DNA from 2 places in the Streptomyces sp. NBC_01255 genome. Region 2 is predicted to be linked to the other one. Evidence: riboswitches for the same ligand, from Rfam matches in the RefSeq annotation. Region 2 holds a riboswitch; the other holds the start of a gene.
What was found. A riboswitch is a leader RNA that binds a small molecule or an ion and turns the genes downstream of it on or off. The one in region 2 is predicted to bind ZMP and ZTP.
Positions count from the first base shown of each region.

Region 1: it holds a riboswitch for ZMP and ZTP, as region 2 does, so the genes downstream of both, OG357_RS35885 (phosphoribosylaminoimidazolecarboxamide formyltransferase) here and OG357_RS01370 (bifunctional 5,10-methylenetetrahydrofolate dehydrogenase/5,10-methenyltetrahydrofolate cyclohydrolase) in region 2, are expected to answer to the same signal.

Region 1 is NZ_CP108474.1:7,927,786-7,942,807, reverse strand. It holds gene OG357_RS35935 (aminotransferase class I/II-fold pyridoxal phosphate-dependent enzyme) at 1-1,993, opposite strand, end outside; gene OG357_RS35930 (LacI family DNA-binding transcriptional regulator) at 2,224-3,258, opposite strand; gene OG357_RS35925 (putative quinol monooxygenase) at 3,352-3,681, opposite strand; gene OG357_RS35920 (IclR family transcriptional regulator) at 3,727-4,530, opposite strand; gene OG357_RS35915 (VOC family protein) at 4,661-5,092, opposite strand; gene OG357_RS35910 (VanW family protein) at 5,260-7,014, shown strand; gene OG357_RS35905 (RNA-guided endonuclease InsQ/TnpB family protein) at 7,100-8,038, opposite strand; gene OG357_RS35900 (serine hydrolase domain-containing protein) at 8,286-9,353, shown strand; gene OG357_RS35895 (GNAT family N-acetyltransferase) at 9,465-10,157, shown strand; gene OG357_RS35890 (glyceraldehyde-3-phosphate dehydrogenase) at 10,185-11,630, shown strand; ZMP/ZTP riboswitch at 11,717-11,810, shown strand; gene OG357_RS35885 (phosphoribosylaminoimidazolecarboxamide formyltransferase) at 11,845-13,005, shown strand; gene OG357_RS35880 (glycosyl hydrolase family 8) at 13,033-14,721, opposite strand; gene OG357_RS35875 (S8 family peptidase) at 14,835-15,022, opposite strand, start outside.
Region 2 is NZ_CP108474.1:306,342-321,363, reverse strand. It holds gene OG357_RS01385 (helix-turn-helix transcriptional regulator) at 1-917, shown strand, start outside; gene exaC (acetaldehyde dehydrogenase ExaC) at 1,198-2,721, opposite strand; gene OG357_RS01375 (GAF domain-containing protein) at 2,765-3,994, opposite strand; ZMP/ZTP riboswitch at 4,175-4,283, shown strand; gene OG357_RS01370 (bifunctional 5,10-methylenetetrahydrofolate dehydrogenase/5,10-methenyltetrahydrofolate cyclohydrolase) at 4,312-5,166, shown strand; gene OG357_RS01365 (hypothetical protein) at 5,516-6,364, shown strand; gene OG357_RS01360 (SWIM zinc finger family protein) at 6,345-7,733, opposite strand; gene OG357_RS01355 (DEAD/DEAH box helicase) at 7,730-10,696, opposite strand; gene OG357_RS01350 (acyl-CoA desaturase) at 10,985-12,082, shown strand; gene OG357_RS01345 (MOSC domain-containing protein) at 12,189-12,734, shown strand; gene OG357_RS01340 (tannase/feruloyl esterase family alpha/beta hydrolase) at 12,755-14,137, opposite strand; gene OG357_RS01335 (hypothetical protein) at 14,308-15,022, opposite strand, start outside.

The DNA.
Region 1 (15,022 bases), 7.6 Mb from region 2:
CGAGGTCGACGAAGAGCATGCAGGTCAGGGTGGATTCGCGGCGGCCGCGGAGCAGGGCGCGCTCGATCCGTTCGAGCAGCAGGACGCGGTTGGGGAGGCCCGTGAGGGAGTCGTGGAAGGCCCGGTGGGTGAGTTCCCGTTCCAGCTTCCGCTGTTCGGTGACGTCCCTCAGGGTGAGGACGAGACCGTGCACGGTGCGTTCGTTGCGGAGGTTGCTGCACCGGACCTCGACCTGGAGGTCGGTGGAGCCGCCGCCGGCGCCGCCGTGGAGCAGTTTCCAGTCGTCCCGGGCGTCGACCGCGTCGTGCGAACGGGCGTCGGCGAGGATGCGCAGGGCGCTGGCCTGGTCGGCGGGGGCGAGCAGCTCGGTGAGCGGGGTGCCCGGGAGCAGGGAGTGACCGAACATGGACTCGGCGGACGGGCTCGCGTACCGGACGGTGTCGTCGTCGTCGACGATGAGGATGACGTCCGAGGTGTTGTGGACGAGCGTCCGGAAGTAGGCCTCGCTCGTCCGGCGGTTGACCTCCTCCGTGAGCCCGAAGCGTTCCAGGGCGAGGGCCGCCTGGGAGGCGAGCGACTGGGCGGGGCCCGCGATCTCGGAGAGCTTCTTCTCGGGTCCCGCGAGGAGCAGCACGCCGAGCATCGATTCGCGTCCGGTCGGCGTCTGGAGCTCCAGGGGGCAGAGCAGCGCGTGGGACTCGGGCGCCGCCTCGGCGGCGACGGCGGGGTCGAGCCGGGTCACGGGGAGGAGCCGGGCACCGTGGGCGACGAGCTCGGGCCAGGCCGTCGTGGGAGGGAGCGTCAGCCGGTCGGTACTACAGCTCCACGGGTGGGCCACGGTGGCCACGGCCGTGAGGCCGCCCTTGCGGTCACGGGTGAAGAGGAGGACCCGGTGATCGGTGCCGGGACCGAAGAGCGTCGCGGAGGCCGTCTCCACCGATCCGGCGACCTCCCGGGGGCTCAGGGCGGCGACGAGGGAGGCGGCGGCGACCCGGAGGCTGCGCTCGCGCGCCTCGGCCTTCCCGTGAGCGGTCATCATGCTCCACAGTCGGGCGAGGACCAGCAGGAACATCAGCGCCGAGAAGATCGCGATGACGCCGATGTCCTGGTCCTTGTCGAGGCGCAGCGACTGGAAGAGGAGCAGGGCGGGGGCGACGAGGGAGGCGCCGGCGAGGAGCGCGAGGCGGCGTTCCGCGACGCGCGGTGCCGGTTCGGGGGCGCGCTCGGTGAGGCCGGTCATCGAGGGGTGGAGCGCGGCGAGGCCCCAGGCGGTGAAGAACACGACCCAGCCGAGGTCCCACGGTGTGCCGACCTGCCAGGTGCCCTTGAGCTGGAGCGTGCCGTAGATGACGTCGGAGGCGAGGATGCCGCAGGTGCCGAGGGTGAGGAGCTGCACGGACCGGGAGCGCAGGCCGCCGGGGACGAGCAGCCGGGCGAGCATCGCGAGCATCAGGACGTCGCCGAGGGGATAGGCGATGGAGATGGCCTTCTCGGTCCAGGTCATGTCCTCGCTCCGGGCGAGCGGGGTGATGAGGTTGACCCAGGAGAGCAGCGCGATTCCCGAGGTGAGGATCAGCGCGTCGAGGACGACCGCGAGGTCGCGGCCGGCGGCCCGGTAGCGGATGAAGCCGAAGAGGCCGATGGCGAACAGGGGGTACGTGGCCAGGTACAGGGCGTCGGCGACGGAGGGGAAGGGCCGGGTCTGGCCGAAGAAGCCCTCCAGGACGTTGTAGGCGGTGTCTCCGGCGACGAAGGCGAAGTTGGCGGCGGCGAGCACCAGCCAGGGCCAGCGGCGGGCGGGCCGGTGCAGATGGACGCCGACGAGGATGGCGACGACGCCGCCGAGTCCGATGAGTGCCCAGAGGATGGTGTGCCGGGCCGGGAACTGGAGGTACGCGAGCGTCAGCAGGGTGACGGCCACGAGATAGACCAGCGTCCACGTGCGTAGTGACCCGGAGGCGGTGTGTGACCGGATCGGCTGACGCAACGCCATCGTGGCCCCCTTGCCGGGTCGGACGCCGAGGGAAGCGCCCTGGTCGCGGATACGGACCCCGTACGGTGTCCATTGTCCGGGGGCCCGGAGCGGGCTGCATCTCGGACCGTCCCGGGTCGCCTCGGACCCTTCGCGGACCGCCCTGGACCGTCTCGGACCGCGGCCCGTCTCGGACCGCCCCGGACCGTCTCGGACCGCCCCGGGCCGGGAGCCGGCCCTGGAGGGGCGCGTCAGGAAGAGCCGCGGACGACCAGCTCGGTGGGCAGCATCCGGCGGGGCTGCTCGTCCGGCTCGCTGGGCTCGGCGATCTCCTGGAGGAGGAGGCGCGCCATCGTGCGGCCCATCTCCTCGATGGGCTGCCGGACGCTCGTGAGGGGCGGGTCCATGTGCCGGGCGACGGCCGAGTCGTCGACGCCGACGAGCGCGACGTCCTCGGGGACCCGGCGGCCCGCCTCGCGCAGCACCCCGCGCGCGCCGGCGGCCATCACGTCGGAGGCGGCGAAGACGGCGTCGAGGCCGGGCCTGCGGTCGAGGAGTTCCCGCATGGCGCGCCGGCCGCCCTCCTCGGTGAAGTCTCCGTTGGCGACGAGGGCCTCGTCGGGGGCGAGTCCGGCCTCCGCCAGGCCCTCGCGGTAGCCGTCGAGCCGGCAGCGCGCCACGTACATGTCGAGGGGGCCCGTGATGGTGGCGATGCCGCGCCGGCCGCGCGCGGCGAGGTGGGCGACGGCGGTCCGGCCGGCGCCGGTGTTGTCGGAGTCGACGAAGGCGACGCGCTCGTCCTCTCGGCGACGGCCGTTGAGGACGGCGGGCAGGCCGAGGGCGCGGACCTGGTCCGGCAGCGGGTCGTCGCCGTGCACGGAGACGAGCAGGACGCCATCGACGCGCTGGGCGGCGAGGTACTGCTCGAAGCGCTGGCGCTCCTGGTCGCTGCGGATCAGGGTGAGCAGCAACTGCTTGTCGGCGTCGGCGAGTTCGGTGCTGACGCCGCGGATGATGTCGAGGAAGTACGGCTCGGCGAAGAGCCGCGCCTCGGTCTCGGGGATCACCAGGGCGACGGCGTCGGTGCGGCTGCCGGCGAGGGCGCGGGCGGCCCGGTTGGGGACGTAGCCGAGTTCGGCGACGGCCTGTTCGACGGCGGCCTTGGCCTGCTCGCTCACCTTCGGGGAGCCGTTGATGACCCGGGAGACCGTGCCGCGGCCGACTCCGGCCCGGGCCGCGACCTCTTCCAGGGTGGGCCTGCCGGTCTGCCGTCCGCTCACCGCCATGTGCCGCTTCTCCCCTCGGGCCGCCGCCCCGCCTGCGTTTCCGCGAACCTATCAGGCGGGCCGGGGCCCCCGGAGGCGTGCGGGCCGGGGTGCTCAGGCGTCGGTCGGGGCGAGCTCGGCCATGGCGCCCCAGCCCTGCTGCGGGACCTCGACGTTGATGATCTCGGGGGTCGTGGCGATGGCGCCGGCCATGGCGGCGAGGCCGGCGGCGAAATGGGCGGAGGAGACGTGGGCGGCGCCGGCCTCGGCGTCGGCGAACGCCTCCAGGAGGACGAAGACGTTCGGGTCGTCGACGCTCCGGGACCAGTCGAAGAAGAGGTTGCCGGGCTCCTCGCGGGTGGCGCGGGTGAAGTCGGCGACCAGGTCGAGCCAGCGGTCGGCGTGGTCGGGACGGGCGGTGAAACGGACGGCGATGAAGATCATGCGTCCACCCTGCGGCGCTCCCGCCCGGTCGGCCAGCCGGGCCGGTCAGGATTCCGGCAGGGCCGGAAAGTCGGGTACGGCGCGGGCGAGCGCCGCCCGGAGTTCGCCCTGCCGCCGTCCGAAGTCGGCGGTGGGGAGGGAGACGGACAGCGCGTGGACGATGCCGTCGCCGCGCTCGGGCAGGGCCACGGCGAGGCAGGTGTAGGCGAGGTCCGCCTCGCCCACCGAGACGGCGAACCCCTGGCCGCGCACCTGGGCGGCCTCCGCCTCGAAGCGTTCGGCGCTGGTGATGGTCCGCTCGGTGAAGCGGGCCATGCCGTGGTCGGCGAGATAGCGGCGGCGCAGCGGGCGCGGGAGCGCGGCGAGGAGCGCCTTGCCGTGGGCTGTCGCGTGCGCGCGGTCCTCGGGGCCGGGGGTGAAGGGGTGGGCGGTGTCGGTCACCGGGGCGGTGGTGTCGACGACGGTGATCAGTCCGTCGCGGTAGGCGGTGTGGTACGCCTCCGCTCCCGTGGCCCGCCGCAGCCGGCCGAGGAGCTCGCCGGTCCCGGCGCCGAGGCCGTGGTGGCGCTGGTGGGAGCGGTGCAGGGCGGGGACGCGGGGCCCGGGCGCGTACCCCTCGGCGGTGCGGACGAGGTAGCCGCGCGCGAGCAGGGGCCCGGTGACGTGGTAGACGGTCGAGAGCGCGCAGCCGAGCCGTCGCGCCAGCGCCTTCGCCCCGACGGGCCGGTCGGCGTCGCCGACGGCGTCGAGCACGGCGAGGGCCCGGTCGACGGACTGGGGCCCGTGGCTCGGGGGTCCGGGGCTCAGGGGTCCGTGGCTCGCGGGTCCGGGGCTCGGGGTGGCGGGCATCGTTCCAGCTTAAGGGTTGTCCCGTAAGTGATCTCGCTCTGCAATGATCTTGATCGGGATACCTTCTGCCGCATACGAGGCCTGAGAGGTCCCCGGGAGACGGCTCCCCCCTCGCAGTCTCGGAGGAGAATCAGGCGAGGCAGAACTCGTTGCCCTCGATGTCCTGCATCGTGATGCACGACTCGTTGACGCCGTCGGCGCGCTGCGTCAGCACGTGTTTCGCGCCGAGCGCCATCAGCCGTGCGCATTCGGCCTCGAGCGTGGCCAGGCGCTCGTCACCCACGAGCCCTGTGCCGACCCGCACATCAAGATGCACCCGGTTCTTGACGACCTTGCCTTCGGGAACTCGCTGGAACAGCACGCGCGGGCCCACACCCGAGGGATCAGCGCACGCGAAGTAGACCTCGTCCTCGGGCGGCAGCGAGTGGTGGTACTCCTCCCACGTGGCAAAGCCCTCCGGGACTGTCGGTACGACGTACCCCAACACCTCGCACCAGAAGGCGGCGAGGCGCGCGGGTTCCGCGCAGTCGAAGGTCACTTGGAACTGCTTGATCGTTGACATCGGCGCACGATAACAGGGGCCCACCCTTCCCAGTCCCCCGGAACGGTCCGTACCGCCTCGCTCTCACTCCGTATCCCCGCAGGTCACCCCAGCTTTATGTGCATTTGACACTCTTTCGGCGTACCGTCGTGGGGATCCCCCTCACCCTCGACGCCCCGGGAGAGCGTGTGCCCCGCTCCAGGACCGACCATGCCCCGACGCCCCGCGAGGGGCGCAGTCCGCGCCTCCGGACGGCGGCGATCGCGACGGGTGTGGTCGCCGTCGCCGCGGGCGGCCTGTACGTCGCGGGGCTTGTCACCACCGGGGACGACATATCCGCCGGCACCAGCGTCGCCGGCGTGGACGTGGGCGGCATGAGCCGCGCCGAGGCGCGGGCGAAGCTCGCGGCCGAGGCCCCGGCCGCCTGGAGCGCGCCGATACCCGTCACGGTCGGCGACCGCAATGCCACCGTCTCCCCCGCCGCCGCGGGCCTGACCGTGGACGTGGAGAAGACCGCCGAGCTGGCGGCCGACCCGTCCCGCGACCCCGTGACCGTCATCGGGCGGCTCTTCTCCTCCGGCGAGCGCGAGATACGTCCCGTGTTCGCCTACGACGAGGCCAGGACACAGGCCGCCGTGGCCGAGCTGGCCAAGAAGAACGACCGGAAGGTCCGCGAGGGCTCCGTCGCCTTCCGCGACGGCGAAGCCGTCGCGACCCGGGCGGTCACCGGCCAGAAGCTCGACACCGGGCGGGCCGCCGAGACCCTCCGCGCGGCCTACCCCGCCGCTTCGGGCGCCTCGCCCGTCACCCTCCCCGTCGCCCTCACGGAACCGAAGCTGGGCGACTCCGAGGTCACCCGCTTCCTCGACACGTACGCGAAGCCCGCCGTCTCCGCCCCGGTGACGCTCACGGCCGGTGCCGAACGGCTGCGGATCTCCCCCGCCACCCTCGGCGACCACCTCTCCGTGAAGGCCGAGAACGGCACGCTCAGCGCCGCGCTCGACGCCGAGGCCCTCCTCCGCGACCCCGACGTCGCCCAACCTCTCGCGTCCATGACGGGCGCCCCGGTCGAGGCGACCCTCGGGGTGCGGGACGGCAAGGTCGTCGTCGAGGCGGAGGGCAAGGCGGGGCAGGAGGTCACCGCGAAGGCCCTCGGCGAGGCCGTGCGCCCGCTGCTCACCAAGGACGGCGCCACGGCCCGCACGGCCCCGGTGGCCACCACGGTCACGCAGCCCGAGCTGACCGCCGACTCGCTGGCCCGCCTCGGCATCACCGAGCAGATGTCGACCTTCACCGTCGACTTCCCCACCGCGCCCTACCGGACCACGAACATCGGCCGGGCCGCCGAGCTCATCAACGGCTCCGTGGTGCAGCCCGGTGAGGTCTGGAGCTTCAACGAGACGGTCGGCGAGCGCACCGCGGACAACGGCTTCGTGGACGGCACGATGATCCTCGACGGCCAGTACCGCTCCGCACCGGGCGGCGGCGTGTCGGCCATGGCCACCACCGTCTTCAACGCGATGTTCTTCGCCGGGGTGAAGCCCGTCGAGTACGGCGCCCACTCCTTCTACATCGAGCGCTACCCCGCCGGCCGGGAGGCCACCGTCGCCTGGGGCAGCCTGGACCTGAAGTTCCGCAACGACTCGGGCAAGCCGATCTACATCAAGGCGGACGCGACGGACTCCTCGGTCACCGTGAGCTTCCTCGGGACGAAGAAGTACGACTCCGTGGAGGCGGTGGCCGGTCCGCGCACCAACGAAACGGAACCCGCGAAGCGCGAGGGCACCGGCGAGGCCTGCATGCCGCAGGAGCCCCTCGAAGGCTTCGACATCTCCGTGGACCGCGTCTTCAAGGACGGCGGCGCCGAGGTGAAGCGGGAGACCTTCACCACGCACTACACCCCGCGTGACGAGGTCACGTGCAAGTCAACTTCTCGGCCCTGAAGGACCGAGCTTGTCGGCGCGGTCGGGAGGGTCGTGATGGCAAGTGGAGCGCGGCTGGCTGCCGCGTTGTCCCCTGCGTCCGGAATCAGCGTGTGCTGGTTCTGGGGCGGTTGACTGCGCCCCGCTTCCACACAGCGTCGCCTCGGTGGGCGATGTTGCGGGAGCCGTTGCGGTCCGCGTGCATGACGGTCCCGCAGGACCGGCAGACGAACCGTGCTTGAGTCACCCTGTTCGTGCGATGGGTGTGCCAGCACTCCGAGCACTGGCGGGAGGTGTTGCGCGGGTCCACGAAGACCACGGGCACCCCCGCCCGGCGTGCCTTGTACTCGACGAAGGCGCCGAGCTGGGCGAACGCCCAGGAGTGCAGTCGTGCCCGCTGGTCTTTCTTGGCCGTAACCCTCTGCCGGATGCCCGAGAGGTCTTCCAGGGCGATCCCACGCGAGGTGCGTTCAGCTGTGGCGACGAGCTGTTTGGCGATGATGTGGTTCTGGTTCGCGGCGTGCCGGGCCTCCCGGCACCGGACGCGCTTGAGGACGCGCTTCGCGCTCTTGGTGCGCTTCTTCTGCAACTTCTGCCGCAGAGCACGGTGCCGCTGCCGATAGCGGTTGAGTCCGCGTCCGGCCATGATCTCGCCGTCCGAGGTGGTGGCGATGTTCACGATGCCGAGGTCCACGCCGAGGAAGCCGTCCGGCTCGGACACCTCGGGCTCAGAGATGTCGATGGTGGCGATCAGGAAGAACATGCCGTCCCGCATCACCAGGTCCGACTCCCCCTTGCGGGAGGCCAGGAGCTTGAATGCCTGATCTGAGCAGACGAACGGGATGTGCTTGATTCGCCCTGCGAGAGTCCAGATCGACACCGTGCGGGCGTCGAGGTTCCACGTCAGGATGCGGTCGTCGAACGGCTGAGCCGCGTCCTCACGGAAGATGATCGGCTTCGCCTCCGCCCGAAGGCGGCGCTTGGCGCCTTCCCGGCCGAGGTTTCCGGCCTTGATGTTCGCTACGAGTGGCTGTTGGATGCTCACGTTCCCTCAGACGCGCCGAAGGGAACTCCGCTGCTGCGCGGCTCCGCTCCAGGGAGCCGATTCCTCCCGGGGTTGAAGCCCCGGGCTTCCTAGGCAGATGAACAGGTGAAGTCCTGGGACAGGGGCTGACGGAAGGGTGTCTTCCCCCACTGCCCGGGCATGACTCCGGAGCGGGGCCCGCCAGGGAGCGGACGGGTCCGGCCCGCCGGCCCCGGACGGGTCCGCCCCGACCCGCCGGAGGCACGCCTTGGTCCAGCTCAGCGATCCCTTGGCCCAGCACGACAATCCCTTCGGTCCGCTCCTCGACGACGGCGTGCGCGCGGGCGTGTACCCCGGTGCCGTGTGGGCGGTGGGCGACGCCCGTACGACCCTCTCCGCGGGGGCCGTAGGAGCGCTCGATCCCGCGCGGCCCGCCGGGCCGATGCTCCGGGACACCCTCTTCGACGTCGCGAGCCTGACCAAGATCCTCGCGGTCTGGGCCGTGGTCGGCACCCTCGTCGACGCGGGGAAACTGGAACCGGACGCGCCCCTCGGCGCGTACTGGCCGGAGGCCGCGGGCCGGCCCCTCGCCGGCGTCACGGCCCTGAACCTCCTCACCCACACCGCCGGGCTGCCGCTCCGCGCCAATCTGCGGCCCCTGTACGGCTCCGACCCGCAGGACGTCCGCGACGGGGTCCTCTCCGAGCCCCTGCGGCACCGGCCCGGGGAGGCCGTCGCGTACACCGACCGGGCGGCGCTGATCCTCGGCTACCTCGCCGAGCACCTCACGCGTCGGCCCCTGGCCCGGCTCGCCCAGGACCGGGTCTGGACACCGCTCGGCATGACGGAGACCCGCTACGGACCGCTGTCCGCCGAGACCCGGGAGCGCTGCGCGCCCACCGAGTACGACGAGGAGAGCGGCGCCCCGCTCCGGGGGACCGTGCACGACTTCTCGGCCCGGCTCCTCGGCGGCGCCTGCGGGATCGCCGGCGTCTTCACCACCGCGGGCGACGTCGGCCTGTTCCTCCGCCACCTGCTCGCTCCGGTGCCCGGGACTTTCTCCGCCGAGTGGGCGGCGGCCTCGCTGCGCGTCCGCACCGGCGCGCTGACCCCGCCGCGCGGGCTCTTCTGGCACCCGGCACCGGGCACGGACCCGGCGGACGACATCTGGGCGCACTTCGGGTTCACCGGCACGGGCCTGTGGGTCTCGCCCGCGCGCGGCCGCTGGGCGGTGCTCCTCACGAACCGGCTGTACTTCACCCGGGACCCCGGACCACTGGCCCGGGTCCGTGACGTCTTCCGGACGCTCGCGTTCCCGGACCGGCCCAGCCTCTGACCGGCGCCTGACCGGCACCTGAAACACGCGTGCTTCCGCGGCCTGGCTCTGCGATTCTCCTCACCGTCCGGTGATCGTCGACGGACTCGACACGTACACGGGTGGGGATTCATGGGTTTCACGCTGGAAGGGCCGGTTCTGGAGGGCGCGTTCGTGCGCCTGGAGCCGCTGGGGCATCAGCACGCCGCGGGTCTCGCCGAGGCGGCCGAGGAGAACCGGGAGTCGTACGGGTTCACCTGGGTGCCGGGGCGGGAGGAGATCGGGGCGTACGTCGCCGCGCAGCTCGGCCGCGCCGCCGACGGCAGGCTCGCCCCGTACGCGCAGGTGGACGTGGCGACCGGGCGGGTGGTCGGCGCCACCTCCTTCTGGGACCCGCGTTTCTGGCCGTCCGGTGAGCGCCTGTGCGCGATCGAGATCGGCTTCACGTGGCTCGCGGCCTCGGCCCAGGGCACGGGCGTGAACGCCGAGGCCAAGTACCTGCTCTTCCGGCACGCCTTCGAGAGCTGGGACGTGGCGCGGGTGGACCTCAAGACGGACGCGCGCAACGCCCGCTCGCGGGCGGCGATCGAGAGCGTGGGTGCGACCTTCGAGGGCGTCCTGCGGAACTGGTCCGTCTCGTGGGTCCCCGGCGAGGAGGGCCGGCTGCGCGACTCCGCCGTCTTCTCGATCGTGGCCGAGGAGTGGCCCGTACGCCGGGCGGCTCTGGAGGAGCGTCTGGCGCGCGTCGGCGAGCGGCGTGCGGGGGCGGAGCGTGGGATGCGCCACCCCTCTGAACCACCGCGCGGACCTGGGGTTACCATATGAGCGCCGCCTAGCTCGAAAGATAAACTTGTGACTGTCAATGACGACTCGTTCACCAGCTGGAAGAACCGCGAGGAGATCGCGGAGTCGATGATCCCGATCATCGGGAAGCTGCACCGGGAGCAGGACGTCACCGTCCTGGTCCACAGCCGCTCCCTGGTGAACAAGTCGGTGGTCAGCATCCTCAAGACCCACCGCTTCGCCCGGCAGATCGACGGCGAGGAGCTCTCGGTCACCGAGACGCTCCCGTTCCTCCAGACGCTCACGACGCTCGACCTGGGCCCGTCCCAGATCGACATCGGCATGCTGGCCGCCGAGTACAAGAACGACGACCGCGGTCTGTCCGTCGCGGACTTCACCGCCGAGGCCGTCGCCGGCGCGATCGGTGAGAACAAGATCGAGCGCCGCGACGGGCGTGACGTCGTCCTCTACGGCTTCGGCCGCATCGGCCGGCTCGTCGCCCGCCTCCTCATCGAGAAGGCCGGCTCCGGCAACGGTCTGCGCCTGCGCGCGATCGTCGTCCGCGGCGGCGGCGACCAGGACCTGGTGAAGCGCGCGTCGCTGCTGCGCCGCGACTCGATCCACGGCCAGTTCCAGGGCACGATCACGGTCGACGAGGCGAACAGCACGATCCTCGCCAACGGCAACACGATCAAGGTGATCTACGCCAACGACCCGTCCGAGGTCGACTACACGGCGTACGGCATCGAGAACGCCATCCTCATCGACAACACCGGCAAGTGGCGCGACCGCGAGGGTCTCTCCAAGCACCTGCGCCCGGGCATCGACAAGGTCGTCCTGACCGCGCCCGGCAAGGGCGACGTGCCGAACATCGTCCACGGTGTGAACCACGAGACGGTGAAGCCGGACGAGAAGATCCTGTCCTGCGCTTCCTGCACGACCAACGCGATCGTCCCGCCGCTGAAGGCGATGGACGACGAGTACGGTGTGCTCCGCGGTCACGTCGAGACGGTCCACTCGTTCACGAACGATCAGAACCTCCTCGACAACTACCACAAGGCCGACCGTCGCGGCCGCTCCGCGCCGCTGAACATGGTGATCACCGAGACCGGTGCCGCCTCGGCCGTCGCCAAGGCGCTGCCCGACCTCAAGGCCCCGATCACCGGCAGCTCCATCCGCGTGCCGGTGCCGGACGTATCGATCGCCATCCTGAGCCTGCGCCTGGGCCGCGAGACCACCCGCGAAGAGGTCCTCGAGTACCTCCGCGACGTCTCGCTGCACTCGCCGCTGAAGCGCCAGATCGACTTCACCACGGCCCCCGACGCCGTCTCGATGGACTTCGTCGGCTCGCGCCACGCGTCCATCGTCGACGCCGGTGCGACCAAGGTCGACGGCGACAACGCGATTCTCTACCTGTGGTACGACAACGAGTTCGGCTACTCGTGCCAGGTCATCCGGGTCGTCCAGCACGTCTCCGGCGTGGAGTACCCGACCTTCCCGGCTCCGGCGGTCTGATCCCCCCGGCACCGACAGCACGGCGGCGCGCCGCACTTCCCGTACGGGGGGTGCGGCGCTCCGCGTTTCCGCCGGGCGGGTAGCATCGTGCCCGCCGCGACTGGCGAAGGTGGATCACCACCGGGGAGCGGCATTCGGTCCCGTCTTCCCGCGTGCGCGTCGACCGCCTGGGCGCCTGCGTCAGTGATGTCCCGCTGACCCAGGAGGTCTTGAGATGGAACTGCGCTACGGCATCAATCCCCAGCAGCTGGTGGCGACCGCCGTGCCGGTGGAGCCCGGAAGCCGGCCGGTGCGGGTGGTGAACGGCAGCCCGTCCTACGTCAATCTGCTGGACGCGCTGAACAGTTGGCAGCTGGTCCGGGACGCGAGCCGCGCCCTGGGCGGCCGGCCGGCCGCCGCCTCCTTCAAGCACGTCTCGCCGGCCGGCGCGGCGGTGGCCGGGCCGGTCGACGAGGTGACCGCCGAGCTGTACGGCGTGGACCGCGACCGCGTCGGCGCGGTCACCAGCGCCTACCTGCGGGCGCGTGACGCCGATCCGAAGTCTTCCTACGGCGACTTCGCCGCCGTCTCGCATCCGGTCGACGCCGAACTCGCCGAGCTGCTGACCCGGGTGGTCTGCGACGGTGTCATCGCCCCCGGCTACGCTCCCGGCACCGTCGAGACCCTCAGCCGGAAGAAGAGCGGCCGCTTCCTGGTCATGGAGGCCGACGCGGCCTTCACCCCGCCGGGCCAGGAGGCCCGGGAGGTGTTCGGCATGCGGCTGACCCAGCAGCGCGACGACGTGCCCCTCTCCCCCGCGCTCCTGGACGACGTCGTGTGCGGTGAACTCACGGCCTCGGCCAGGGAGGACCTACTGCTCGGACTCGCGGTGCTGCGCTACACCCAGTCCAACTCGGTCTGTTACGTACGCGGCGGGGCGACGCTCGGGATCGGCGCCGGGCAGCAGTCCCGGGTGGACTGCACCCGGCTGGCGGGCGCGAAGACCGACACGTGGTGGCTGCGCCGCCACCCCGCCGTCCGCGCGCTCGATTTCCGGCCCGACATCCGCCGGCAGGACCGGATCAACTGGCAGATCCGGTTCGTCGAGGGCGACCTCACCCCGGACGAGCGCGAGCGCCTGTCCGGGGCCCTGTCCGTGCCCGCCCCCGACCTCACCGACGTCCGGCGCACCGCGTGGCTCGCGGAGCTGACCGGGGTGGCGTTCGCCTCGGACGGCGCGCTGCCCTTCCGCGACAACGTCGATCACGCGCACCGGCACGGCGTCACCGCCGTCGCCGAACCCGGCGGGTCGATCCGCTCCACCGACGTCGAGGACGCCTGCCGCGAGCACGGGATCACGCTCGCGCGCACCGGGCTGAGGCTCTTCCACCACTGATCGGCGCGATGACCGCCGAGGCGGCGCCTACGGGACCCAGTGGTTCCCGGAGGCCGTGATCATGACCTGGAGCTGGATGCTGGCCGAGAAGTAGCTGCTCGTGTCGACGGGGGTGGCCAGCATCTTGTTCCAGAGGGCGTCCAGCCAGGCCTGGCTGCCCGGGTCGGTCATGGCCGCCACGGCGAACGGCGCGAAGAAGGCGGCCTCGCTGCCCGCCGAGATCTGGGTGCCGTTGAGCTGGTAGCCGATGGCGATCTTGTTCGGGTCTCCGCCGGTCTTCGTCTTGATCCAGCTGTTGAGCTTCCGCGCGGCGGCGAGCGACGTGGCGTCCCCGCTGGTCACCGCGTCGTCCGCGATGCGCCACGGGGTACGACACGCGTTCCACCAGTACGCGCCGTCGTTCGGGTCCTCCAGGACCTGGCCGGGGGCGGGCTTGGGCGTGGTGTTCGTGTCGACGACGAAGTCGGGCAGCAGGCCGGTGCCGGACGCGTACGTCGACTGGAGCCGCGATATCTGGGTCTGGTGCGCGCTGCGCACGGCGTCCCAGGTCGTGTCGCCGGAGGCCGTACGGAAGGCGCGGAAGTGGTCGACCATCCAGTCCGAGGTGCGGGAGATGTAGTAGTACTGGTCGCCGGAGCTGCTCCAGTCGCCGAGCTTCAGGAGCTTGGTCGTCGGGTTGAGCTCGTCCTTCTTGATCGCGGCGATGTGCTTGAGCGCGAGGTCCTTGTAGTCGTACGTGCCGGCGCTCCCCCACTGCTTGTCGGCGAGGAGCAGGCCGTAGGCGACGTCCATGTCGCCGTCGGTGGCGCCGTCACCGCCGTTGACGCTCTTGCAGGCGACGTCCTGTTCGGCCGCGAGGAGGTTCGGGTTGATCGAGGACGGGTGGTCGATCTTCCACTTCACGAGACCGTCGAAGATCTTCTTCGCGTCGGGGTCGGCGCCTGCCATCGTCGCGGCGACGACCATGCCGTAGCCCTGCGCCTCAGCGACGTACGGGTGGTCGGCGTCCGGCGAGATGATCTGGTACCAGCCGTTGCCGCAGTTCTGCCGGACGAAGGCGGCCTTCCACTTGTTGTAGTACTCGACGACCTTCTGGTCGACGGTGGCCTGCGCGCCGGAGGGCTTCAGCGTTCCGGCGGTGTACGGCTTGAGGTGGCTGCCGAAGGGGACGGCCGGACCGCCGGGGACACCGCCGCCGGTCGGAGCGCCGTAGACCTCGAACTCCCAGAGGGAGTAGCCGTACGGCGTGCCGCGCGTGGTCCCGTGCATGCGGAGGTACCGGCCGCTGCCGGAGACCGTGAGGTCGTCGACGCCGCCGTCACCGGTCGTCGTCGCGTAGACGTCGGTCCAGTTCGAGCCGTCGGCCGAGGTCTGGATCCGGTACGCCTTGCCGTAGGCGGCCTCCCAGTTGAGCTTCACCCGGGAGACGGTGTGGCTCGCTCCGAGGTCGATTCTGACCCACTGCGGGTCGACGCCTTCCAGACTGGCCCAGCGGGTGCCGGTGTTGCCGTCCACGGCCTTGCCGGCCTCGAAGCCCGCGGCCTCGACGGACGAGGCCGTCACCGGCTTTCCGACGGAGACCAGACTGTCGGCGGCCGCCGCCTGATCCTGCGCGCGCGGCTGCGCCTGGGGTTGTGCCTGTGCCTGCGGGATCGACACCAGGGGCAACGCCAGCAGTCCGGCGAGCCCGAGAAGCGAGACGCTTCGTCGACGCATGACAACTCCCTTTCCTTCGCGGCTCATTCGTTAGGAAGTTTTCCTAACCATTGAGCCGCGAGGGTAGAGAGGGTCGGGGATCCGCGCAAGACCCCCGACCCGTCACGTACGCGCTACGGGACGAGCCGCAGGAGGCGGTTGGGCGAGCCGCTGCCCGGGCTGGTCACCTTGTTCGGGGTCGAGCCGTTCACCAGAGCGGTCGCGACCTGCGCCGGAGTGGCGGAGGTGTGCCCCGCGAGATACACGGCGGCGGCGCCCGCGACGTGCGGGGTGGCCATCGAGGTACCGGAGATCGTGTTGG
Region 2 (15,022 bases):
AGTCGGCCTGGGAACTGGCGGACGAGGCCGAGGACATCGCCCGCGGAATCGGCAGCGGTGAACTGCTCGCCTTCGTCCTGGCCAACAAGGCCCAGGTGCGCGTCGCGGCGTCCGCGCCCGGCGATCCGGAGGCACTGGCGGCCGCGGAGGAGGCCGTTGCGACCATGGGACCGAGCGACAACTGGCGGGCCTCCATGGCCTGGTGCATGCTCGGCTACGCGGCGCTCACCGGCGGCGACCCGCACCGCGCCCGGGACGCTCTCCTCCGGGCCGGGGGAGACGACCTGCGTGGCCTGCAACCCTCGATGCGCCCCCTCCTGTCGGAACTTCTCGTCACGGCGGCCCTCTTCACAGGGGACGTCCCGTCCGCGTCCGCATGGTCCGAGCGGGCCCGCACGGAAGCGGAGCAGCTCGGCCTGCCCGTGCAACGCGCCTCCGCGATGCGGAGCGCGGCACAACTCGCACTGCACCACGGCGACGCCGGCAGGGCGGCAACGCTGCTCTCCGAGGCAGCGGCGGAATGCGCACGGTCTGGTGCGGTGTTCTGGGAGGCGCGGTCACTGCTGCTCGCGGCCCCGGTCATGACGGCCGCCGGGTTCGGAGCGCGTGGCGAGGCCATGTGGAAGCAGGGGCACCGGCTCGCCACCCGTGGAGGCGCGGGTCTGCTGGTCGGCCTGGCGGAGATGACGCGGCCGTCCGTACCCCGCACGTCCTCCACCGCCCCGCCGTGGCTGGCCTCCCTGACGGCACGCGAGCGGGAGATCGCCGAACTGGTGGCCGAGGGCCTCACCAACCAGGCGGTCGCCACCAGGCTCTACCTCAGTCCGCGGACCGTCGAGACCCACCTCTCCCGGGTGTTCCGCAAGACCGACGTCGCCACACGTGCGGGTCTCGCCGCCCTCATGGCCCGTTCCTGACATCTTGATCGAGAATCGTCTATCAGCAGCTTTGTCGTTTCGTGCAGCCATCCCCACAACGACCGGCCGCCACCATCAGCTTGGAAAGGGCTCTGCGTCTGCTGGTATGCACGGTGGAACGGCGACCGCGCTGGCCCGTGCATGGCCCGGATCTTCTCTATGAAGTGAGATATCGGAGGCAAGCGAACTCTGCAATCACCCGAATTCGGTAGCCGTTTCGAGACCAGGGCAACGGTGCCTGACCGGCCGTTTGGGCAGGTCAGGCACCGTGCTCAACTTCTTAGAAGAAGCCGAGCTTTTTGGGGGAATAACTGACTAATAAGTTCTTCGTCTGCTGGTAGTGGTCCAGCATCATCTTGTGGGTCTCTCGGCCGATGCCCGACTGCTTATAGCCTCCGAAAGCACTGTGGGCCGGGTACGCGTGGTAGCAGTTCGTCCAGACCCGGCCCGCCTGGATCGCGCGGCCCGCGCGGTAGGCCGTGTTCGTGTCGCGGGTCCAGACGCCTGCGCCGAGGCCGTAGAGCGTGTCGTTGGCCGTGCGGATCGCGTCGTCGAAGTCGGTGAAGGACGTCACCGCCACCACCGGGCCGAAGATTTCCTCCTGGAAGATCCGCATGCGGTTGTCGCCCTCGAAGATCGTGGGCTGGACGTAGTAGCCACCCGCCAAGTCTCCGTCGTACGTGATGAGCTGACCACCCGTGAGGATCTTCGCGCCTTCCTGCTGGCCGATCTCCAGGTACGAGAGGATCTTCCGGAGCTGCTCGGCGGAGGCCTGCGCGCCGATCATCGTCGCCGTGTCCAGGGGGTGGCCGGGGACGATCCGCTCCGTACGGGCGATCGCCGCCTCCAGGAACTCGCTGTAGTGGCCGCGCTGGACGAGGGCGCGTGACGGGCAGGTGCAGACCTCGCCCTGGTTCAGGGCGAACATCGTGAAGCCTTCGAGGGCCTTGTCGCGGAAGTCGTCGTCCGCCGCCCACACGTCGTCGAAGAAGATGTTCGGGGACTTGCCGCCGAGTTCGAGGGTGACCGGCTTGAGGTTCTCGGAGGCGTACCCCATGATCAGGCGGCCCGTCGCCGTCTCGCCGGTGAAGGCGATCTTCGCCACCCGCGGCGAGGAGGCGAGCGGTTTGCCGGCCTCCTCGCCGAAGCCGTTGACGATGTTCAGGACGCCCGGCGGCAGCAGGTCCGCGACCAGGCTCAGCCAGAAGTGTACGGAGGCCGGGGTCTGTTCGGCGGGTTTGAGGATCACCGCGTTGCCGGCGGCCAGCGCGGGGGCCAGCTTCCAGACCGCCATCAGGATGGGGAAGTTCCACGGGATGATCTGCGCGACGACGCCCAGCGGTTCGTGGAAGTGGTACGCGACGGTGTCGTCGTCGATCTCGCTCAGCGATCCCTCCTGGGCTCGCAGCACACCCGCGAAGTAGCGGAAGTGGTCGATGGCGAGCGGGATGTCGGCGGCGAGGGTCTCCCGGACGGGCTTGCCGTTGTCCCAGCTCTCCGCGACCGCGAGCGCCTCCAGGTTGCTCTCCATGCGGTCCGCGATCCGCAGCAGGACGGTTGCGCGCTCTGCCGGGGCCGTCCGGCCCCACGCCGGAGCCGCCGCGTGCGCCGCGTCGAGGGCGCGTTCCACGTCCTCGGCCGTGCCGCGGGCGACCTCGGTGAAGGCGCGGCCGTCGACCGGGCTCGGGTTCTCGAAGTAGCGGCCGCGCGCCGGGGCGACGTACTCGCCGCCGATCCAGTGGTCGTAGCGGTCCGCGTACGACATGAGCGCGCCCTCGGTGCCGGGTGCGGCGTAACGGGTCATCGGCATGGCCTCCCTCGGCGCGCCGGCCGTCCCTGGCCGGCGCTCATCGCCGAGTCTGCGCGCCCGTACGTTGCAACCCCGTTGCAGTGCAGCTCAGTTCCGCCTCCAGGGAGTCGAGCCTCGCCCGGACGGGCGGGAGTTGGGGCGCCGGTACCGCCGCGCACAGGGCCCGCCAGACCACCACGTCCTCCTCGCCCCATGTGCTGTACGCCCAGTCCGCGAGGAGTCCGGGGTCACCCCGGTCCACCAGCGCGGCCCGCAGCCGGTCCGCGAGCCGCTCGCGCAGCCGGACCACCCCCGGGGCGAGCGACGCCGGAAGGAGCGGGCCCGCGTACTCGCCGGCCGCAGCCGAGACGGCACCCGAGGCGAGTCGCCGGTCGACCGTCGCGAAGTCCGCGTCGACGGCTCCCGCCAGCCGGTACGGGCGCGAGCGCAGTACGTCGGGGCCGAGGAGAGCGCGGAGCCGGGACAGCTCCGCCCGCAGCGTCACCGGGGTGACCGACTCGTCCTCGTACAGCTGCGTCAGAAGCTCGTCGCCGCCCACCCCTTCCAGGCGGTGCGCCAGGACCACCACGATCTCGCTGTGCCGGCGGGACAGGCGTACGCGCCGCCCGCCCACAGAGAGCACCGCTTCGTCGCGGCCCAGCGCGGAGAGCCTGAACCCACCCGGCCGGGCCGGCGGCCCGAGGAGGGCGAGCTGGGACTCGGCGGCCCGCGCCACCGCCTGCACGAAACCGAGGCTGTGCGGGTGCGCGAGGCGCTCCCCGCCCGTGATGTCCACCGCGCCGATCACCCGGCCGGACAGTGGATCGTGCACGGGAGCGGCGGCGCACGTCCAGGCCCGCACCCGTCGCCGGAAGTGCTCGTCGGCGACGACCTGCACCGGCCGGTCGACGGCGATCGCGGTCCCCGGCGCGTTCGTCCCGGCCGCCGACTCCGACCAGCGGGCCCCGGCCACGAAGTTCATGGCCCGGGCCTTGCGCAGCGTGCCCGGATGGCCTTCCACCCAGAGCATCCGCCCTGCCGCGTCGCAGACCGCCAGCAGATGCTCCCCGTCCGTCGCGTACGTCCCCATCAACTCCCGGATCACCGGCATCGCCGCCGAGAGGGGATGGCCGTCCCGGTGACCCGCCAACTCGTCCTCGTCCAGCTCGATCCGGGCGACCCCTTCCTGGCTCACCCTGGCCCGCACGGAACGCCGCCACGAGGCTGCCACCAGCGGCCGCAGCACCGAACGGGTCGGACCGGACCCCGGACCCGCTGCCCCGGTCACCCACGTATCGCTCAATTCGGCCTCCTCGTCGAGGTCGCCCAGCACGTCGGACGTGTCGTTCGGGTCGTCGTCCGGCTCATCGTCGTGCGCGCGCGGGCCGCCGACAAGCGCCCCGGCACCACGGCATATGCGCCCTGTCCTGGACCGGCCCCCGGCCCCCGGCGCGGAGCACGTAGAGTGGGACCGGGCCGTGACTGGCGCTTGAGGTGGATCACCACCGGGGAGCGGCCCGGGCGGAGCGCACCCGAGCGGTGCGACCGTGCCGATGCCGTGCGCCTGGGCGAACCACCGGTCAGACACGACGCCCAGGAGTTGCCATGTCCACCAGCACCGCCACCCTCATGGACGGCACCGCCCTCGCCCGCCGTACGGTCGAGGAGACCGCCGCGCGCGCCGCCGAGGTCACCCGCCGCACCGGCGTCACGCCGTGCCTCGCCACCGTCCTGGTCGGCGCCGACCCGGCCTCCGTGACGTACGTGAAGATGAAGCAGAACCGCTGTGCGAAGGCCGGAATCCGCTCCAAGCACGTCGAGCTGCCCGCCACCACGACGACCGAGGAGCTCGTCGCCGCGATCACCGCGCTGTCCGAGGACCCCGAGGTCCACGGCATCCTGCTCCAGCATCCGGTCGGCCCGCACATCGACGAGCGCGCCGCCTTCGAGGCCATCGCCCCGGAGAAGGACGTCGACGGCGTCACCATGGCGTCCTTCGCCGCCATGGGCTTCGGACTGCCCGGCTTCGTGTCCTGCACGCCCGGCGGCATCATGCGCCTCCTCGACGCGTACGACGTCGAACCGAGCGGCAAGCGGGCCGTGGTCGTCGGGCGCAGCGCGATCCTCGGCAAGCCGGCCGGTCTCCTCCTCCTCGGCCGCGACGCCACCGTCACCTACTGCCACTCCCGCACCAAGGACCTCTCCTCCGTCATACGGGAGGCCGACATCCTGGTGGCGGCCGTCGGCAAGCCGAACTTCATCAAGGGCGAGGACATCAAGCCCGGCGCCGTCGTCGTCGACGCCGGCTACAACCCGGGCAACATCGGCGACGTCGACTTCGCGTCCGCCGCCGAGCGCGCCTCCCTCATCACTCCCGTCCCCGGTGGCGTCGGTCCCATGACCATCGCCGTGCTGCTCGCGCAGACGGTCGAGGGCGCGGAGCGCCAGCTCGGTCTGTAGGGCACCCATGACGGGGCGTCGGCGGGACGGTGGGCGGGGGATGAGAGGTGCTTTCCGGCCATGGTCGGACAAGGCGTTGTCGGCGATGGTCACGATTCTGTACAGGCCGGGCTCAACGGCCCCGGATCACTCGCCGCACGGCCGTCGACAAGCAACCCTGGTGTCTGTGCCGCACCAGCCGACCGCCACTCCGCCGCCGGACCGCCGACCGGCTGAGTCCCCCTCAGCCGAGCCCCGTCCCACCGAGCTTCGTTCCACCGAGCCCCGTCCCACCGAGTCAGGTTCCACCGAGCTCCGTTCCGCCGAGTCACCGTCCACCGAGGCTCACTCCGCCGAGCGGCTCGCCGCTGTGGGGTGGCCGCGTGTCGTACGCCTCGGGGCACCCCGGCCGGGGCCGGCCGCGCGGCGCGCCCGCTGGTTCGGCGTGCCGCTCGTACCGCTGGTCCTGGCAGCCCTTGTCGTGGGCGGGTTCATGGCCGTCGGCGGCGGAGAGGACTTCGAAGGGCCGGGGGCCGACGGGCGACCGGGCGGCGGTCCGGTGGCCGTACCGTCCCCGGTCGTCACCGCGGAGGACGGAGGCACGTCGTCCGTCCCGACGACCGGCACGCCGTCGACCGGCCAGCCCACGCCGGGCGCGCCGGGCGCGTCCACACCGGGCACGTCCACCACCGGCGTGCCCACCGCGGGCGGCCCCGTGGCCGACACACCGACGCACGCGGCGCCCGACGAGCGGTCCGACCCGCAGGGGAAGGGTGCCGCCCCGCAGCCCTCCCGTACAGCGAGCACCGCTCCCGCGACGGCCCGGCCGGCCCCTTCCACGGCCCCGACGGCGACACGTCCTCCTGCCACGCCCGTCTCCTTCGAGGCGCTGCGCGTCGGCGACTGCTTCGACATCGACCGCGCCACGCCGGGCACCGCGCTCCGGCGCGACTGCGACACGCCGCACGACGCCGAGCTCGTCGCCCGGCCACGTCTGACCGGTACCTACTCCGACGACCAGAAGGTGCGCGAGGCCGCCACGGAACTCTGCCGCGCACCCCTCCGCGCAAAGGCCGCTCTGCAGCCGCTCGGCACGCGCTGGACGACCTTCGTCCAGTACCCCTACCGCACCAGTTACCTCCTCGGCTCCGACGCCGTCGCCTGCAGCCTGGCCGCCCCGTCCGCCACCGGCGGGCAGATCACCGGCCTCCTCCGGTAGCACCGACTCCGGTAACACCGACGGCGCCACCCGCTCCCGTGGCGTCGGACGGGAGAGAGGCCGTGGCCAAGGCCGACGCCGGATCGCGGTCCGCCGGGCCCGCGGGGGACCAGCGGCCCCCCGCCTTGCGGTACGGCCACCAGCGGCCGTCCGCACCGAGGCGCAACTGCGCCTCCGCGCCCACCACCGTCCAGCGCGCGCCGGCCGTCCGCCGCAGCACCGGCCGCTCGTCGCCCTCCCAGGCCTCCGCGAGCCGCGCAGCCGCCCGGGCGAGGGTGTCGGCGTCCGGCGTCCACTCCTCCTCCAGTACGGCGAGGGCGGCGGCGCCACCGAAGCGCCACGCGCGCGTGGCCGCGTCCAGATCCGCCCGCGACCTGCCCGAACCGTCGGCGAGCCGCGCCGTGATCCAGGAGGCGGGCGAGCCGGCGGCGAGGCGCACCGCGTCCTGAGCGACCGTCAGCGGCGGCTCCACGAACTCCGGCCCGCCGCCGCCCCCGAGGGCCACGACGAGCATCCGGTGCGCGCGAGCCGCCGCGTCCGTCGCGAGGAACTCCAGTGCCGTCGGATCGACCCCCGGCTCCGGATCCGTCTCCGTGTCGAGGGAGGGCGGTTCGCCCGGCGCCGAGAGGGCCCCGGGCGGGGCGGGCAGCGGCGGCAGGATGTCCCGGGCCGCGTACGCCTCGGACGCCGACACGCCCGGCATGCCCCCGGCACCCTCCACACCGGACCCGTCCCCGGATCCGTCCTGACCGTCGCGCTCCGAGGGCGCCGCGGCCCGTCGCGCGCTGCGCGCCTGGAGTTGGTCGAGGAGGGTCCGCTCCCCGCGTCCCCGCATCAGCAGCAGGACGAACGGGTCCTCGTCGAGCAGCCGCGCCACCTGGTAGCAGAGCGCCGACGTGTGCGGGCAGTGGTCCCACGCCTCGCAGCCGCACTCCGGATCGAGATCGCCGATCCCCGGGAGCAGGTCGAGCCCCGAGACCGCCGCATCCTCCACCAGGTGCGGAGGCATTTCGCGGTCGAGGAGCGCCGCGATGTGCCCCGCGCTGTCCACGGCCAGATCGAGCAGCCGCTCCCACTCCTCCTCGGAGAACTCCCGCACCAGCACGTCGCTGCGGTGCGCCGTGCCGTCGCGGTCCTTGACGACCGCCGTGATCCGGCCGGGGCGCACCGACACCGCTCCGACCGCCCCCGCGCGCGCGTGTCGGCGCCCGGCCTTGAGTTGTTGGCCGTCGAGCGCCGTGTCCTCCAGCGCCTTGAGCCACGCCCGGCCCCACCAGGTCCGGGCGAACGCCGCGCCCTTCGCGGGCGGCAGCGCCTCGAACGTCCGCTCGTCGCCTCCGCCGGCGTGCCCGTGTCCGTACCCGCTCATCGTCCGTCCCCTCGCAGCCGTACGAGCTCCGCCAGTTCCGCGTCGGTCAGTTCGGTCAGTTCCGGCGGGGTGTCCCCGCCCGTCCCGAGAACGGCGTCCGCCAGTTCCCGTTTGCGGTCGAGCATGGCGGCGATCCGGTCCTCGATCGTGCCCTCGGCGATCAGCCGGTGCACCTGGACCGGGCGGTCCTGCCCGATCCGGTACGCGCGGTCGGTGGCCTGGGCCTCCACGGCCGGGTTCCACCAGCGGTCGTAGTGCACGACGTGCTCGGCCCGCGTGAGGTTGAGCCCGGTCCCGGCGGCCTTCAGCGAGAGGAGGAAGACGGGGACGTCCCCGTCCTGGAACCGCGCCACCATCGCCTCACGTTCGGCGACGGGCGTGCCGCCGTGCAGGAACTGCGTCCGCACGCCCCGCGCCGCGAGATGCGTCTCCAGGAGCCGGGCCATCCCCACGTACTGGGTGAAGACCAGGGTGCTCGCGCCCTCGGCGAGGATCGTGTCGAGGAGTTCGTCGAGCAGCTCCAGCTTGCCCGAGCGGCCCTCGATCCTCGGCCGGTCCTCCTTGAGGTACTGGGCGGGATGGTTGCAGATCTGCTTGAGACCGGTCAGGAGCTTCACGACGAGCCCGCGGCGCGCCATGCCCTCGGCGACGGCGATCGACTCCAGGGTCTCGCGCACCACCGCCTCGTACAGACCGGCCTGTTCGGGCGTCAGGGAGACGGTCCGGTCCGTCTCGGTCTTCGGCGGCAGTTCGGGCGCGATGCCCGGATCCGACTTCCGGCGGCGCAGCAGGAACGGGCGGACCAGCGCGCCGAGCCGCTCGGCGGCGGCCGGGTCCCCGCCGCCCTCGACAGCGGCGGCGAAGCGCGTACGGAAGGCCCCGAGACTGCCGAGCAGGCCAGGGGTCGTCCAGTCGAGGATCGCCCACAGCTCGGAGAGGTTGTTCTCCACCGGGGTGCCGGAGAGCGCCACGCGCGCGCGTGCCCCGATCGTCCGCAGCGCACGCGCGGTCGCCGAGTACGGGTTCTTGACGTGCTGCGCCTCGTCCGCGACGAGGAGTCCCCAGCTCCGCGCGGCGAGCCGCTCGGTGTCGAGCCGCATGGTGCCGTACGTGGTGAGGACGAAGCCGCTGTCGGCGACGCCCTCCAGGTCGCGCGTGGCGCCGTGGAAGCGGCGGACCGGCGTGCCGGGCGCGAACTTCTCGATCTCCCGCTGCCAGTTGCCCATGAGCGAGGTCGGGCAGACGACCAGCGTGGGTCCCGCGGAAGCCGGGTCGGTCTGCCGGTGCAGATGGAGCGCGATCACGGTGATCGTCTTGCCGAGTCCCATGTCGTCGGCGAGGCAGCCGCCGAGGCCGAGGGAGGTCATCCGGTGAAGCCAGTCGAGCCCGCGCACTTGGTAGTCGCGCAGGGTCGCGGCGAGCGCGGCGGGCTGCGCGATCTCCGGGCGGCCGGCCTCGGGGTCGGCGAGCCGCTCCCGCAAGCGCTCCAGCCAGCCGGACGCGGCCACCTCGACGGGGTGGCCGTCCACCTCGGTCGTGCCGGTGAGGACGGCCGAAAGGGCGTCCACCGGAGTCATCTTGCGGTCCTGCTGGGCTCGGGCCCGGAGCACCTCGGCCGGGTCGACGAGGACCCAGCGGTCCCGCAGGCGGACCAGGGGTCGCCCGGTCTCGGCGAGCCGGTCGAGCTCGGCCCGGGTCAGCTCGTGCCCGCCCACGGCGAAGCGCCAGTTGAAGGCGAGCAGGGCGTCGGCGGAGAGGAAGGAGGGGAGCGAGGCGTGGGAGGGGCCGCTTGCCTCGTCTGGTGTGGCGCTGCCTTCGTCTGGTGTGGCGCCGCCTTCGTCCGGCATGGCGAGGCTTTCGTCCGGAGCCTCGCCGACTCCGTACCGCGCGCCGCCCTGTTCGTCCTCCGTGGCAGCAGGGCCGATCACCGCTTGGGCGGTGAGCCGGTCGGCGAGGTCGCGGGGCCAGTGGACCTGGACGCCGGTCGCCGCGAGGGCGCGGGCCGCCGGGCCCAGAAGCTCCGCGACCTCCTCGTCGGCGAGTTCGACGGTGTCGGGCACGGCAGCCGTGAGCAGCGGGGCCAGGGGAGGCCAGGCGCGGGAGGCGCGCCGGAGCGCGAGGAGCGCGTCCATCCGCGCCCGGGGGCCGAACGCGCCGGCCGTCGTGCCGGACCCCGCCCACACCTCCGCCGCGTCCGCGACCAGCGTCGGGTCGGCGACGCTGTGCAGCTGGAGGACCGCACGGAAAGCGGGCGCCTCGTCGGCCTCGGCGGTGAAGCCGGGGAGCTCGAGGCGGAGTGACAGCCGGACGCCCGCGTCGTGCCCCGCCGCCACGTCGGCGGCCCAGGCTCGCTGTTCGGGGATCGACTGCGGCGCGTCGGCCGCGAAAGCGGGACCGCCGGCCGCGAGGGACGCCGCCGGCGTACGCGGCAGCGTGTCCGCGACCGCGTCGGCGAACGCGCGGAGCAGCGCCTCGGGTTCGGGCAGGAGCAGCGGCTCGTCAGGGGAGAGGGGTACGGCGTGGGCGCTCGGCGGCATCGAGGCGGCGAGGGTGCGCAGCCGCGCCAGCTCCTCCGGGCCGAGCGGCCCGGCCCGCCAGGCGTCGTTGTTGCCGGGAGTGATACCCGGCAGCAGCAGTCCGCGTGCGACGAAGTCCAGTGCGAGGAGGGACGCGGCGCCCCAGAACGCGGCGGCGGGCGAGGCGGAATCCGTGAACCGGGTACGGGCGAGCAGCGGAAGGGCGTCCCGTACGGAGAGGGTGCGCGCGGGGACGGTCACGGCCTCGAGGCTTTCGCCGTCCACGATCGCGAGCTCGGTGTTCGCGGGGACGCCGTCCGGCAGGGCGTCCCCCTCCGGAGACCAGAAGGCGATGCGTCCCGCGCGGGGCGGGTCGGCGGGGAGGAAGACGGCGGAGTGGAGGGTGAGTTCGTGGGCGGAATCATCGGGTCCGTACGACAGCGACAACGCATTCCTCAAATTTGACTACCTGGGGACCGAGCGGCCGAGGATACCTCAGGCGATCGATCCGACGCGCACGAAGCTCACGTGACCCTCGCCACAGTCGAGGGTCCCTTCTCGCGGGGGTGGGGTTCACCCCACCCCCGCACCCCTGCGCGCCCCCTGCCGAGGCCGGGTGGTGACGCCATGGCCCCGGACGATCACGAATCCGTAGTTTCAGTGGAGGCGCCCACCGTTCGCACCCCGATCCGAGATCCGATCCCGAGCCCGACCCACAGAAACAGGAGCCCCGCCATGTCCCAGGCCACCGTCCTGCCCCCGGCGCCCGCCCCCGCCGAGGCTCCCGCCCGCGCCAGGGGCGGCAGCGAGTTCAGCCCGCTCCTGCGGACGGTCAGGGAACAGGGCCTCCTGGAACACCGCCCCGGCTGGTACGCCCGCGGGATCGTCGTCAACCTCCTCGGCATCGCCGCCGTCGTGACCGGACTCGCCCTGATCGGCCCTTCCTGGTGGGCGCTCCTGCTCGCCGTCCCCCTCGCCCTGCTCTCCGCCCGGGCTGCCTTCGTCGGCCACGACGCCGGCCACGCCCAGATCACCGCCGACCGCAGGGCGAGCCGGATCATCCAGCTCGTGCACGCCAACCTCCTCCTCGGCATGAGCCGGGAGTGGTGGAACGACAAGCACAACCGGCACCACGCGAACCCCAACCACCTCGACAAGGACCCGGACGTCGCCGCCGACATCCTCGTCTTCGCCGACCACCAGACCACGGGCCGCACGGGCCTGCGCGCCTACCTCACCCGCCACCAGGCCTGGCTGTTCTTCCCGCTGACGACCCTGGAGGGCATCGCCCTCAAGGTGTACGGAGTCCAGGCCCTCCTCGCGAAGGACGGCCCCTGCCGCACCCGGCGCGAACGGCTCGTCGAGGGCGGCCTGCTCCTCGCCCACTTCGCCGGCTACGCGGCGCTGCTCCTCACCCTCCTCACCCCCCTCCAGGCGCTGGTCTTCGCCCTCCTCCACCAGATGCTGCTCGGCGTCCACCTGGGCATGGCCTTCGCCCCCAACCACAAGGGCATGGACCGCCCCGACGAGCACGCCGACGGCGACAGCTGGGGCCACCTGCGCCGCCAGGTGCTCACCTCGCGCAACATCCGCGGCGGCGCCCTCACCGACTGGTTCCTCGGCGGACTCAACTACCAGGTGGAGCACCACCTCTTCCCGAGCATGCCGCGCCCCCACCTCCGCCTTGCCCAGCCCGCCGTGCGCGCCCACTGCGCCGCGCTGGGGGTGCCGTACACCGAGACCGGCTTCGTGGAGTCGTACCGCCAGGCCCTCGGGCACCTGCACGAGGTGGGTGAGCCCCTGCGCACGGAGCGGTCGGAGGGTGCCGAGTAAAGTCAAGGATGATCACACGCGATGTGATCATCGGTTCGGGCTTCGGGTGAGATGAACGCACCGCCCGCGACGACCGAGCAGCAGCGGAGAAGGGGAGCTCCTCAGGATGAGCAGCGGCACCGTCCAGACGGTCAGCAGCAACGGCACGTACACGTTCACCAAGCCCAACCGGGACGGCATCACCCTCCTCGCGGGCCTCGGCGTGGAGGGCGACGTCCACGCGGGAGTGACGGTCAAGCACAGGTCACGTGTCCGCCAGGACCCCACTCAGCCGAACCTGCGTCAGGTCCACCTCATCCACGCCGAGCTCTTCGAGGACGTGGCGGGCGCCGGCTTCGAGGTCGGCCCCGGCGACCTCGGTGAGAACGTCACGACCCACGGAATCGACCTCCTCGGCCTGCCCACCGGCACGCTCCTCCACCTGGGCGCCGAGGCCGTCGTCGAGGTCACCGGGCTGCGCAACCCCTGTGCGCAGATCGACAGCTTCCGGCACGGCCTGCTCAAGCAGGTCCTCGGCCGCGACGAGAACGGCGAGGTCGTCCGCAAGGCGGGGATCATGGGCATCGTGCTCACCGGCGGGGAGGTGCGGCCCGGCGACACGATCCGGGCCGAGCTGCCCGAAGGGCCGCACCGCCCCCTCCAGAAGGTCTGACCCCGCCGGTCAGCTCTCCGTCACTCCTCCAGAGGGCAGGAGTCGACCACGTCACCGCCCGCCGGCCGCGCGATCGTACGGTCCGCGGGCGGCGGCGTGCCCTCCTCGACCCAGCGCGTCAGCGCGTCGAACGCGGAGCGGTAGCAGGGCAGGATCGGCCGCAGCCGGTCCGGATACGTGTCGTACAGGCCGTCCGTGTGTGTCCCGTCCTGCACCGTGTAGTACCGGTGCAGCCGGCCCCGCCCCCGTGCGTCGACCATCCCTGTGTACACGTCCGAGTCGGTGGCGATGGGCAACAGCGTGTCCAGATCGCCGTGGAGCGTGATGAGGGGCTTGCCGATGCGCCCGGTGAGCGCGACCTTCGCGACCGCGCGGTGGACGGACGCGGGCCGGGACGCGTAGTCGTACGAGGCGTCCGACGCGCAGGCCGCGAAGATCTCCTCCACCGTCCGCCCCGCCGTGCCACCCGGGCAGGCCGGGTCGTACGAGGGGTCGAACTCCGCCCGGAAGATCTTCTGCGTGAGCCCCCAGTACGCCTTCTCGTGGTACGGCCAGAGGAAGCGGGACCCAGGTGCGAAACCCGCGTCGAGCAGGTCCTCGTCGGAGGCCCGGCCGAGGGAGCGGGCGACCGTCACCGGCAGGCTCGTCAGGAGGTTGGGGCCGTCCGCGGTCCACAGCACGCCCTCCCAGTCGACCCCGCCGTCGTACAGCTCGGGCCGGTTCTCCAGCTGCCAGCGCGTCAGGTACCCGGCGTTGGAGATGCCGGTCATGTACGTACGCTCGGGGGCGCTGCCGTAGCGCTGCCGTACGGCCTTCTTGGCGGCCCGTGTCAGCTCGGTGACCCGGCGATTCCACTCGGCGACCGCGTCGCCCGGTGCCCGCCCGTCGGTGAAGAAGTCCGGTCCGGTGTTGCCCTTGTCGGTGGCGGCGTACGCGAAGCCCTGGGCGAGGACCCGGTCGGAGATGAGCGCGTCCGTGGAGTACTGGCGGCGGGTGCCGGGCGCGCCGGTGACGACGAGCCCGCCGTTCCAGTCGTCGGGCAGCCGGATCACGAACTGCGCGTCGTGGGCCCAGCCGTGGGTGGCGTTGAGCCGTGAGGTGTCGGGGAAGTAGCCGTCGATCTGGACGCCCGGCACCCCTGAGGGGTTACGGGTCGCCTTCGCCGCGAGACCGGCCTGGTCGGCCAGGTCGGTGTACGGCGTTCCGGCGAGCCCCGCGGTCGTGAGGTCCGCCAGGCAGGCCGACTCCTGGTGCTCGGCGCCGGGCACGTGGAGCCGGTCCTGACGCGCGCAGTGTGCGGAGACAGGGGTCTCCGCTCCGGCTCCGGCGGGGCTCGCGGGGGCGAGGACGGTGACCCCGGTCAGTAGCGCGGTGAGCAGGGGAACGCCTGGGAACAGGCGCATGGTGAGCCTCCGTGGGGACGACGGGAAGGGGGTGCGGCGCCATATCGTGCGGCGCACCACCACCGCCGGACCATGGTCCGGGACCACACCTGTGGCCGTAGTCCCATGTGGGAGGCGTGCTTCGTGGGAGAGGAGTGTCGTCAGGCAGGCGTGTCGTGGGGCTGGCGTGTTCAGGACGTGCGGACGGCCATCGCGTCGAGCGCGTCCAGGAGCGCGGGCAGCCGTGGACCCCTGGCCACCGGGAACACCTCGCGTGGCAGCGCGTCGAGGAGCACGAAGGCCATGTCGTCGGTCCGGGCCACGAACGACCAGCCGGGGCCGTCCGCGCGCAGGACGCGAGCACCCTCCTCCGCCGCCGGCAGGGACCGCACCCGGCCCACCGGAGGTGCCTCCTCCAGATATCCGCGGAGCTCGCTCAGGGCCTTCCGTACACCGTCGTAGGGGCCGGGTACGGAGGATGTGACGCCCTCCCCCGGCTCCGGCTCCGGCCCCGACACCCCGCTGTCGCCCTGGGTGGCGCCGTCGCTCACCTGGGCACGCCAGGCCGCCCACTGGAGCGCCACCTCGTCCGCGCCGAGCCGGCGCTGGGCCGGTCCCCACACGTCGCCGGACGGCGGGACCAGCGGGGCCGGATCGCCCTCCTCCGGCTCCGGGTCGTGCGGCGCGGGCACACCGGGCGCGGCGGTGGCCACCGCGAGCGGCCAGCCCGGCAGCCCGGCCACCACGGAGTTCTCGTCGGGGGAGAGGTCGTAGGCCATGCCGCAGTCCCACGACGAGATGGCCACCGCGACGAGCGACACGTCGTCGACGACGACCGTCCACCGGGCGCCGAGTCCGTCCTGGCCGAACACGAGCCCGTACCCGTCCGCGTAGGGCTGGAGCCCC